2 linked regions of the Formosa agariphila KMM 3901 genome follow. The protein of the gene in region 1 binds, or shares a complex with, the protein of each later gene. Links are inferred from orthologs where the notes say so. Each region holds a gene or a part of one and is shown on either strand. Other genes may lie near its edges.

What was found. Proteins that work in one complex are often made in the same cells at the same time.
Region 2: the proteins of groL (region 1) and metK are in contact, whole or in part, in a cryo-EM structure (PDB 8P4O), measured with the Escherichia coli proteins. The link is inferred for Formosa agariphila KMM 3901 from one-to-one orthologs.

The regions. Positions count from the first base shown.
Region 1 is NZ_HG315671.1:514,256-522,441, forward strand. What follows is about bases 2,438-5,332. They hold groL (chaperonin GroEL), read right to left. Parts: upstream 4,752-5,332; coding sequence 3,123-4,751; downstream 2,438-3,122. Other genes in these bases: xrtF (exosortase family protein XrtF), read left to right, coding at 2,438-2,636; BN863_RS02165 (exosortase F system-associated membrane protein), read left to right, coding at 2,614-3,045; BN863_RS02175 (co-chaperone GroES), read right to left, coding at 4,873-5,151; secG (preprotein translocase subunit SecG), read right to left, coding at 5,300-5,332. In the rest of the region: BN863_RS02150 (ABC transporter permease), read left to right, coding at 147-1,397; BN863_RS02155 (GAF domain-containing protein), read right to left, coding at 1,521-1,979; more of xrtF, read left to right, coding at 2,070-2,437; more of secG, read right to left, coding at 5,333-5,650; BN863_RS02185 (hypothetical protein), read right to left, coding at 5,650-6,669; BN863_RS02190 (LptE family protein), read right to left, coding at 6,672-7,178; BN863_RS02195 (sigma 54-interacting transcriptional regulator), read right to left, coding at 7,182-8,186.
Region 2 is NZ_HG315671.1:389,947-393,850, reverse strand. The notes cover bases 1-2,926. They hold metK (methionine adenosyltransferase), read left to right. Parts: upstream 1-799; coding sequence 800-2,053; downstream 2,054-2,926. Other genes in these bases: BN863_RS01600 (TonB-dependent receptor), read right to left, coding at 2,873-2,926; BN863_RS01610 (hypothetical protein), read left to right, coding at 2,157-2,606; BN863_RS01620 (ammonium transporter), read left to right, coding at 1-560. Also shown: more of BN863_RS01600, read right to left, coding at 2,927-3,904. UniProt on the Escherichia coli protein: Catalyzes the formation of S-adenosylmethionine (AdoMet) from methionine and ATP.

The DNA.
Region 1 (8,186 bases):
TGTGTTATATTAATGCGCAAAAGTAAGGATTTACATTAAAAAATTTATAGTTTGTTTGCTGTTTTGTTTTTATTTTTTTTGTAACAAAATTATAATTAAAACGTCCTATCTTTAAATTCTCATATATTTAATAAAAGCACTTCTTAATGATCTTATATTTAAGACTTTTTAAAGAAAGTTTTGCATTTGCCTTAAATGCTTTACGAAACAATAGGTTAAGAACATTCTTATCCTTGTTGGGCGTAACTATTGGTATTTTCTCGATTATAGCGGTTTTAGCTGCGGTCGATTCTTTAGATCAAAGTATCAAGAGTCAGTTATCGGGTTTAGATAAAAATACCATTTACCTAACAAAATATTCTTTCGGACCAACAGAAGTACCAAGATGGCAACGCGATAATTACCCGCAGACCGAAAATGACGATTACGAATTTGTGAAGCGAAATATTCCAGATATAAAATCGAGTGCTTATATTATTTTTGGAAATTCTGAAACCATAAAATACCAAAATAACTCAATTAGTAATGTAGATGTAACGCCGGCATCTTATGGAATTTATGAGATTGAAGATTTAAAAATAGGCGAGGGGCGGTTTTATACCGAATCTGAATCGTCTACAGGTGCTCCAGTAATTGTAATTGGTTCCGAATTGGCAAAAAATTTATTCGAGAATGAACAGCCAATTGGTAAACAAGTCCGTATTTATGGTAGAAAAGTAACCGTAATTGGAGTGCTTAAAAAAGTGGGGTCGTCCTTTTTCGATTCTCCAGATGAAAAAGCCTATTTGCCTTCAAACTTTGTAAGACAATTCACTAATGGTGGTTCAGACGGTATTCCTGGCGCGATAACTATTAAGCCTGAAGCAGGAGTAGATATCGATGCTTTTGAACAAGTTTTAAAACAGAAATTTAGAGTGTATAGAGGTTTAAAAGCCGACGAACCAGATAATTTTTTCGTCAATAAATTGTCGGGAATGACAGATGCAATTGATAATATTATTGGAGTAATGAATTTAGTTGGTTGGGTAATAAGCGGATTCTCTCTATTGGTTGGTGGGTTTGGTATTGCTAATATTATGTTTGTAAGTGTAAAAGAACGAACTAACCTTATTGGAATTCAGAAGTCTTTAGGTGCTAAAAACCGATTTATATTATTTCAGTTTTTATTCGAAGCAATTATTTTGGCGGTTATTGGAGGATTAATCGGACTTGCTTTTGTCTGGCTTGTGTCGCTAATAGCATCTCAATTTGTAGATGATTTTGAGTTTATATTATCATTCAAAAATATGTTTCTCGGATTTTCTTTATCTACATTAATCGGATTAATTTCAGGAGTTTTACCTGCAATTTCTGCATCTAAATTAGACCCTGTAGAAGCGATACGAACTGGAATGTAAGTTCTTAATTTATTAGATTAAAAAAAGCTTAGTGCATATTAAGCAAAACTATAATACAAAAAAAGTCTCGACTTCTTTCTTTAGCGAATGAAGTCGAGACTTTTTTATAATGTATGTTTAAGTTTATTCGAGTTGTTTAGCGACTTCTGCACAAACAAATTCTAAGAACCGCTCGTCTTCTGCAGTAAAGGGGTCTGGTGTATTCGAGTCGATATCTATCTGACCTACATTTTCGCCATTAACAAAAAGAGGCACAACAATTTCTGCTTTAACAGTAATACTGCAAGCAATATAGTTATCTTGTGCAGCAACATCTGGAACTACAAAATTTTCATTACTAACAGCCACTTGTCCGCAAATTCCTTTTCCGAAAGGAATAATAGTATGATCTGTAGGTGCGCCTACATAAGGACCAAGTTTTAGTTCGTTTTTATCACCATTTTTAAAGTAGAATCCAACCCAATTGTAATACGATACGTTTTGGTCTAGTAATTCACAAACAGCAAATAAACGTTCGTCTAGAGTTTTTTCTGTTTGAGTTAAAATAGTTTCCACTTGAGGTTTTAGAGAGGCTAAAGACATAGTTGTATTTTTTTGTAAAAGTATTTAAATTACTACGATTATAGAACTTCATTTTTATAATTTTAACACCTTATAGAAACACCCTTGTATTTGAAAACTTTATTTAAAACATATAAACCTGTAATTCGCTTTATAGTCACGTTTTTAGCGGTGTATTTTATAATGTCTTTAGGTTATAAATGGTATTTAGATGTGTCGAAAACTACACACTATCAGCCTGATTATATTACGTACCAAGTTGCCGAACAAACACAGGTGTTATTAAATGTGTTGGGATTTAAGTCTAGCATTGCCTTGCAAGAAGGTGAGCAATGGGTAAGATTGTATTTAAACGATATTTATATTGTTCGTGTTATTGAAGGGTGTAATGCAATAAGTGTTATCATCCTTTTTATAGCGTTTATTGTTGCATTTGCTTCTACGATTAAAAAAACGGTAATGTATATTTTAGCAGGAACAGTTTTAATATACCTTGTAAATGTATTGCGTATTGCCATAATTTCTATCGGACTCTATTATTATCCGGAGTCGGAACACTTAATACACGGCGTTGTATTTCCTTTAATTATTTACGGTATGGTGTTTTTATTATGGGTGTACTGGGTGAATAATTTTGTAAAACTTAAAAAGAAAAATGCAGAACATTCAGCGGTATAGTCTAATAGGTTTATTATTTATCGGGCTAGTTTTAATAAGAGCTTTTGAAGCTGATTTGTTTTACGATCCCTTTCTAGAATTCTTTAAGAATGATTATTTGTTTCTAGACGCGCCTATTTTTAATATATGTAAACTCATTGCTTTTACAAGCTTACGTTATTTTTTAAATACAGTATTGTCGTTAGGTATTATTTACTTTGCGTTTAAGAATACAGACGTATTAAAGTTTTCGGCAATATTCTATGGGATAGCTTACGTTATTCTAATTCTGGTATTTTTGGTTCTAGTGTTAGATGCAAAACAAGACAATTACTTCATTTTATTTAATATTCGCAGATTTTTAATTCAACCCCTGTTATTGTTATTGCTCTTGCCTGCATTTTATTATCAGAAACAAATTAAAAATTAAAATATTATTAGTTTATAGGTATAAAAAAAACCGAAGCTTTTTAAGGCTTCGGTTTTTAGTTTTATAAGATGTTAAGATTACATCATACCTGGCATACCACCACCCATTGGAGGCATAGCAGGAGAATCTTCCTTAATGTCTATTAATGCACATTCTGTAGTAAGAATCATTCCAGAAACAGAAGCAGCATTTTCTAATGCAATACGTGTTACTTTTTTAGGGTCGATAATTCCTGAAGCAAGCATGTCCACATACTGTTCAGTTTTAGCATCGTAACCAAAGTTTCCTTCACCTTCTAATACTTTAGAAACCACTACGCTTCCTTCGCCACCTGCATTTTCAACAATAGTTCTTAAAGGCGCTTCAATTGCACGTGCTACAATTTGGATACCTGTAGTTTCGTCTAAGTTTTCAGTAGTAATGGCTGCAAGTACAGCTTTTGCTCTTACTAAAGCAACACCACCACCAGCAACGATACCTTCTTCTACAGCAGCTCTTGTTGCATGTAAAGCATCATCTACGCGGTCTTTTTTCTCTTTCATTTCAACTTCACTAGCAGCACCTACATAAAGTACAGCTACACCACCTGCTAATTTAGCAAGACGTTCTTGAAGTTTCTCTTTATCGTAATCACTTGTAGTTGCTTCGATTTGAGATTTAATCTGATTCACACGGTTTTTAATCATTTCTGAATCACCAGAACCATTAACAACAGTAGTATTATCTTTATCTATAGTAATGCGTTCTGCAGTACCCAACATGTCGATTGTAGCATTTTCTAAAGTAAATCCTCTTTCTTCAGAAATTACTGTACCACCAGTTAAGATTGCAATATCTTCTAACATAGCTTTACGTCTGTCACCAAATCCTGGAGCTTTTACAGCAGCAATTTTAAGTGATCCACGTAATTTGTTTACTACTAAAGTAGCAAGCGCTTCTCCGTCTACATCCTCAGCAATAATTAATAAAGGTTTACCTGACTGAGCAACTGGCTCAAGCACTGGTAATAAATCCTTCATTGTAGATACTTTTTTGTCGTATAATAAGATGTAAGGATTATCTAAATCGGTAATCATTTTTTCGCTGTCAGTAACGAAATAAGGCGATAAATATCCTCTGTCAAACTGCATACCTTCTACAACATCTACATACGTATCTGTTCCTTTAGCTTCTTCTACAGTAATAACACCTTCTTTACCAACTTTTCCAAATGCCATTGCAATTAAATCACCAATAACATCGTCGTTATTTGCAGAAATAGCAGCAACTTGTTTAATTTTTTCTGAAGAATCTCCTACTTGTTGTGTTTGTTTTGCAAGATCTGCAACGATAGCTTCAACAGCTTTATCGATACCACGTTTTAAATCCATTGGATTTGCACCTGCGGCAACATTTTTAAGTCCTTCTTTAACTATAGCTTGAGCTAAAACGGTAGCGGTAGTTGTACCGTCTCCAGCTAAATCGTTGGTTTTAGAAGCAACTTCTTTTACCATTTGTGCGCCCATATTTTCTAAAGCGTCTTCTAATTCGATTTCTTTAGCTACAGAAACACCATCTTTAGTTACTACTGGTGCTCCGAAAGAACGTCCGATAATTACGTTACGACCTTTTGGTCCTAATGTTACTTTTACTGCATTCGCTAAAGCATCTACACCACGTTTTAAACCGTCGCGTGCTTCAATATCAAATTTAATATCTTTTGCCATTTTTATAATATTTTTCTATAAACATTAGTCTTTAAGCTATAGGCTTTAGACTGCTGTGTTTACTATTGATTTTTGTTATAAATTATTTTTTTTTGGATTTCCGTAATTCGGAAAAGTAAAATTAGATAATTGCCATGATGTCTTCTTCACGCATCATTAAGTAATCTGTTCCTTCTAATTTCAATTCTGAACCAGAGTACTTTCCGTAAAGTACAGTGTCTCCAATTTTTACAGTAAGTGGTTCATCTTTTTTACCTGTGCCTATAGCAACAACGGTACCTTTGTGTTGTTTCTCTTGAGCTGAATCTGGAATAAATAATCCTGATGCTGTTTGAGTTTCTGCAGGAAGTGGTTCTACTAAAACGCGGTCTGCAAGTGGTCTGATGTTTACTTTACTCATTTTATTATATGATTTTAATTAGTTTATATTTATGTGTAAACAACATTCGAAAATTGTGCCAATTCGCAGGGTATGACAAACTTTCAGTAACAAAAAATGCCAACTGTAAAAGTTGGCATTTTAATATTATAAATATGAGTTGTTTTGTTTACTCTGCAGCGTCTTCCGTTGGGTCAACAGGTAGCGTATTTGCTGGTGCAGCAGCTGGTAAAGGTTGTGCTGTAGATTCTGTATCTAAAGCTTTAGACTCTAAAGTTCCAGTTCCTCTGTTAATTGCTACATTAGATAGTAAAATTAATACTAACATTAATCCTGCTAATGTCCATGTGCTCTTATCTAAAAAGTCAGTAGTTTTCTTAACACCACCAATTTGTTGAGAACCACCTCCTCCAAAAGAAGAAGATAATCCACCTCCTTTAGGGTTTTGTACCATAATTACTACGATTAATAAAAATGCTACTACTACGATTAGGACTAAAAATATTGTAAACGTACTCATTAGGATTTCTTATTTTGTTCTTGTATTTGTTTTATTGCTTTAATTCGGTCTGCAAAGAAACCACTTTTTTCTGGATATTTCAAACTTAATATATTATAAGATTGAATTGCCTTTTTGTAGTTTTTTTGTTCTACATAAATTCGTGCTAAAGTCTCTGTCATCAGTGATTCAGGCTGTAAGACATGAGACTCTGCTAGATTTTGAGTGACTCCCGAAGATTTTTTAGGGTCTATTTTAGGGTTGCTCGAAATAAATTTATCAATTATAGCAAATCTTTTAGACTGTTCTGGAGATGGATTATTTGCCGATTTCTTTTCTTTTTTAGGTTTTGTAACCTCTGTTTTGGAGGCTGATGGCGCAGGAGCTGTGCGGTCTACGGGAGTGAACGATGTAAGTTTTAACCATTCGTTAAACGAATGCGTTTCATTTGTGTTAAAATCTAGAGGTTTGCCTAGTTCTAAAACAGCTTCAGGAGCAGAGGTAACAGCTGTAGTTTCTTCTGTTTCTTTAGTAGTGGCTTCCGTATTTATAATTTCGTCATCCTCTTTATTAGAAAGTTCGACTTCTTCAGTAGGTTCTTCCGAAAAATGTACAAGTTTAGCAGGTGCTATTTTAGGCTGAAATAATTCGGGGTCAAGCACGCCTTCTGTTTCATCGATGTGTTGCGTAAGTATATCATCTATCGATGTTTTTTTGTTTACCGAAATATCTTCAACATCTACCTCTATATCTTTTAAGTGTGATGTGTTTTGCTTTATAAATCGAGAGATTTCGTTCTGAGTAAATGCTTTCGAAGTAATAAAATCGAATAAAATACTACGGTCTGTAGTGTAAGCCGCTGTTATTTTTAGTTCTTGATTATATTTAAAACTGCCATTTGTTTTTAAAGCTTTTAAGTATAAGGCTCGAGCTGGTTGAAAATACGGAAACTCATCTAATACATTTTGCAACGCTTCGGCTTGAGTAGGTTGCAACGCTTCTGGATATTGTAAAATATGTGTAAACTCGGTATGTGTCATTGTTACCATTGTGCTAAAGCTGCATTGAAAATATCTTGCGTTAATCGCTCGAAAATTTCGTCTATAGCTGTTACTTTTTGTGAACCAACAAGTTGAGCGGTACCTGCATAATCGTAGAAGAATGAAAAACGTTTTTCGAATTCAGATTCTTCATCTTGTTTATTGTAAAAACGGACGTTTACAGAAATGGTTAATCTGTTTTGTGCCGCAGTATTTTCGGCAGTTGCTGTGGTTGGCGAAATACGATATTCTGTAATTTCTCCTTCAAAAACTAAATCGCCATTAGATTTTACAAGTGATAAGTTTGTTTGATTTAACAGCAAATCTGTTAATGCATTCGTGAAATCTAAATCTAAACCAGGTTCAATTAAAATAGAGTTATTCTGAAAATAATTAACCTGAAATGTCTTTGTATTAGGATTAACCTTAGCACCAGTAAAAGAATAAGCACCACAAGCAGTAACACTTATTGCTACTAAAAATATAAGAACATAATGTTTTAAAGTCATAATCTATAAGTCGTACTGTTTAATTTTTCTGTATAAGGTGCGTTCACTTATGCCTAATTCGGCCGCTGCTAATTTGCGTTTTCCTTGGTGACGTTCCAGCGATTTCTTTATGAGTTCTAGTTCCTTGTCTTGTAAAGATAAGGTTTCTTCTTCCTGAATTTCTTCAGCAAAATGATATTTGTCTAATAGAGTATTAGACGGGGCGACCAAACTCGTGGTCTTTGGTTCTGCGATAGATAGGATTTCTAAATCTTCTTCGGTTTCATCGTATTCTGCATCCGATTCATCGCCGTAAATTTTTTGAATTAGACTTTCATTATTTTTCTGAACATCTTTATCGTTCCCGTTCTTCATTAATTCGGCAGTCAGTTTTTTTAGATCATTAAGATCTGCTTTCATGTCGAATAATACTTTATAAAGAATCTCACGTTCACTACTAAAATCTGATTCTGATTTTGTGTTGGAAATTACAGCCGGTAAATTAGAAGTTGCATTTGGCAAATACCCACGAATAGTTTGTCCGTTAATTGTTCTGTTTTCTTCTAAAACAGAAATTTGTTCGGCTACGTTTCTTAACTGACGAATATTACCATTCCATCTAAATTTCAGTAATTCAAGGGTGGCATCATCGGTTAATTTTATGGTCGGCATTTTATATTTTAAAGCAAAATCGCTCGCAAATTTTCTAAATAATAAGTGAATATCATCTTGGCGATCACGTAAAGGAGGTAGATGTATTTCTATGGTACTTAAACGGTAGTATAAATCTTCTCTAAATTTCCCTTTATTAATAGCTTCAAACATATTTACGTTTGTAGCCGCTACAATACGCACGTTAGTTTTTTGAACTTGGCTTGAACCTACTTTAATAAATTCACCATTTTCTAATACACGCAGTAAACGCACTTGAGTTGTTAATGGTAATTCTCCAACTTCATCTAAAAAAATTGTTCCTCCATCGGCAACTTCAAAATAACCAGAACGCGTTTGTGTCGCTCCTGTAAAAGC
Region 2 (3,904 bases), 130 kb from region 1 along the record:
ACGGTGGTTCTGTATTATCTGCAGACCCAGGATTAACATCTTTAACTTTAGTTACAACATGTTTAGCAGCTGCTACCGGAGGAGTAGTTTGTATGTTAGTTTCTACTGCAATGTTTAAAAACTTAGACTTAACAATGTTCTTAAATGGTATTCTTGGAGGATTAGTAGGTATTACTGCTGGAGCAGACCAAATGAGTCCTACAGATGCTATTATTATTGGGGCAGTTGCAGGAGCTTTAATTGTTTTTGCTGTAAGTTTTATTGATAAAGTAAAATTAGACGATCCTGTTGGAGCTATCGCTGTACACTTAATTTGTGGTATCTGGGGAACTTTAGCTGTTGGTATTTTCGGTAATTTAGCTGGAATGGATCAGTTTATCAGCCAATTAATTGGAGTTGCTAGTTACGCAGTATTTTGTATTGTTACCTCATTTATAATTATCTTTACTCTTAAGAAAACAATGGGAATTCGTGTTTCTGAAAAAGAAGAAATTGAAGGATTAGATGCACACGAGCACGGTATGGATGCATATCCAGACTTTAGAATGAACGAACACTAAACAGTCGTTTACACATAAATTAAAGGCTTTAGAATTTAGATTCTAAAGCCTTTTTTAATTTTTAGGTTTAATTAACAGCATGATATTTTGAATTTCTAATATTATACGTACTTTTGCTACCTAATAACGAGGAAAGATTTGACTGATTGCAACCTCCATAAAAAATGCTAAAGGACAGTATTTACTTCCTGAGACGTTTTCGTCAAATCCCCTCCATATTTAATAATTTAAATTAGATTATGGCATATTTATTTACCTCCGAAAGTGTGTCGGAAGGACACCCAGACAAAGTTGCAGACCAAATAAGCGACGCTTTAATAGATAATTTCTTAGCATTCGATAGTGAATCTAAAGTTGCTTGCGAAACTTTAGTAACTACGGGTCAAGTTATTCTTGCTGGTGAAGTAAAATCTAAAACCTATTTAGACGTTCAAAAAATAGCAAGAGACACGATTAATAAAATCGGTTACACTAAAGGCGAGTATATGTTCGATGGTAATTCTTGCGGTGTACTTTCTGCAATCCACGAACAATCTGATGATATTAGCAGAGGTGTCGATAGAGAAACTAAAGAAGAACAAGGAGCAGGAGACCAAGGAATGATGTTTGGTTACGCCACTAGCGAAACCGAAAACTTCATGCCTTTAGCTTTAGACTTATCGCATATGTTATTAAAAGAATTAGCCGCTTTAAGACGCGAAAATTCAGACATTACATATTTACGTCCAGACTCAAAAAGCCAGGTTACTATTGAATATAGCGACGACAACGTACCACAGCGTATAGAAGCCATTGTAATTTCTACGCAACACGATGATTTTGGAACAGACGACGCTATGTTGGCTAAAATTCGTGAGGATATTATTAAAATTTTAATTCCTCGTGTAATCGCTAAGTTACCAGAGCAAATTCAAAACCTATTTAACGACAATATTAAATACCACATTAACCCTACAGGAAAGTTCGTAATTGGTGGACCTCATGGAGACACAGGTTTAACTGGTCGTAAGATTATTGTAGATACTTACGGTGGAAAAGGTGCTCATGGTGGTGGCGCATTCTCTGGGAAAGACCCAAGTAAAGTAGATCGTAGTGCGGCTTACGCCACAAGACATATTGCAAAAAACTTAGTTGCTGCAGGTGTTTGCGAAGAAATATTAGTACAAGTATCTTACGCTATTGGTGTTGTTGAACCTATGGGAATTTACGTAAACACTTACGGTACATGCCCATTCAACATGACGGATGGAGAAATTGCTAATAAAATTTCTAGCATATTCGATATGCGTCCTAACGAAATAGAAAAACGTTTAAAATTACGTCAACCTATGTATAGCGAAACTGCTGCTTACGGACATATGGGAAGACAACCTGAAACAGTTACAAAAACGTTTGTACAACCAAATGGAGAATCTACAACTTTAGATGTAGAATTATTTACTTGGGAAAAATTAGATTACGTAGATGTGGTTAAAGCTGCATTCAACTTATAATAATTATATCGTAATATATAAAAGCCATTTTCTTAATTGAGGATGGCTTTTTTTTTGCACATTTACAGCAGTTAGTATCAATCTTATAGCTTGACTTAATACCATGAAAACACTATTTTTTTTCTTAATCTGTACACTTCTTTGTTTTAGTTGCAGTCAAGACGATACAGTAGATTGCTTTACACCACCCAATCCGTTTTACTTTGAAATTGTTGATGCAACAACAGAAGAAAACTTATTTACAAACGGTACATTTAAGGCTGAAGACATTACACTTATCAACATCTTAAACGAAAATACTCCTGTAGAATTTACTTTTATTACTGAAGACAATTACAATATAATTGATATTAATTCTGTTGGATGGCAAACCGAAATTGTAAATTTTGAATTAAAAGTTGAAGATGAAACTATTTTTAACCTTTATGTAGATGCCACACGTAAATCTGAAGATGGATGTAATTTCACAACGTTTAATAAAGTTGAAATCCAAAATGCAGCATACTTACTAGACAATGAGCTTGATTTATACAAAATACTTATGCAACCTTAAAAAGTATAATCATAAAAAAGCAAGCTATAATAGCTTGCTTTTTTGTGGGGAGAGTAGGATTCGAACCTACGAAGACGTAGTCAGCAGATTTACAGTCTGCCCTCGTTGGCCGCTTGAGTATCTCCCCAAAACCGGATGCAAATATATACCTTTTTTTAATATTTCAAATAAAAAATTTATCGTTTTTTACAATATTTATTTTAAGCCTTGATACTGAATAAATAAGAACTTAAAATAATTTTAAAATCATCTCAGTTTAAACACCTTTATAGAGAATACACAGCTCGTAATGTAACATATCTTGGCTGAATAAAATAATCTGTTGCACTTACAGAAATATCGCTTACACTACTCTGACTTTGCGTTTTTGTATTTAATAAGTTTGTTGCTTTCAGTTCAAATTCCCATTTACTATCTTCATCTTTTCTATAAGCTAAAGAGGCATTCCAAAATTCGTAATTGTTTATTGAAGCATCTTCATCTCTAAAATCATTATACGTATAATCTGTTTTAAATGTAAGCACCTTCCAAATTAGGGCATCAAACTCTACACGAGGAGAAGATGTAAAATATTTTGTACGTCTATCGCCTTGATCTGAATCTTGTATACTATAATTATAACCAATCTCAAAATTAGGTGCATCTCTAAAATTAGAACTTAATTCTAAACCATAATTTTGGGTGTAATTCTCGTTTATAGATCTTTCATTTTGAATAAACTGATTAAACTTAGAGTAATTAAACTGTGCGTTTGCAGAAGCTCTAAATTTACCAACTTGTTTTTGAAACCTTCCGCTAGCAGATAGCGTTTCATCTGCGTAAGCCGAATTGAATGGTGAATTAGATCGAATTACACTTTCGAAATTTGTTATATTTCTAATGTTATCTATACTTTTATTATAGTTAATATTCGCAAACACATTGGTGTAATTAAATAAGTTAAAACTAGAATATCGTAATCGCACGGCGTGAGAAATGGCATTATCTAAACCTTCATTTCCGTAGAAAAATGAATTGTAATCATTCATTACTAAGCCTATTGCTAATTGCGTAACATCGGTGAATTGTGTTTCCATATTATAGCTAAGCGATAATTGTTCACTCTTTTTAAGCTGAAGACGCACATCTAAATCTGGAAGAAACTTAAAAAAGTTATCATTATACTTTTCACCAAACTGTTCGTTGTTACTGCTATAACTATGCATTGTAGCACCTGGAGTAATTGTAAATATACCTGTTTTTAACGTATAATGTGCCCCAACGTACACATCTGAAAATGTATAATCTATATTATTTAC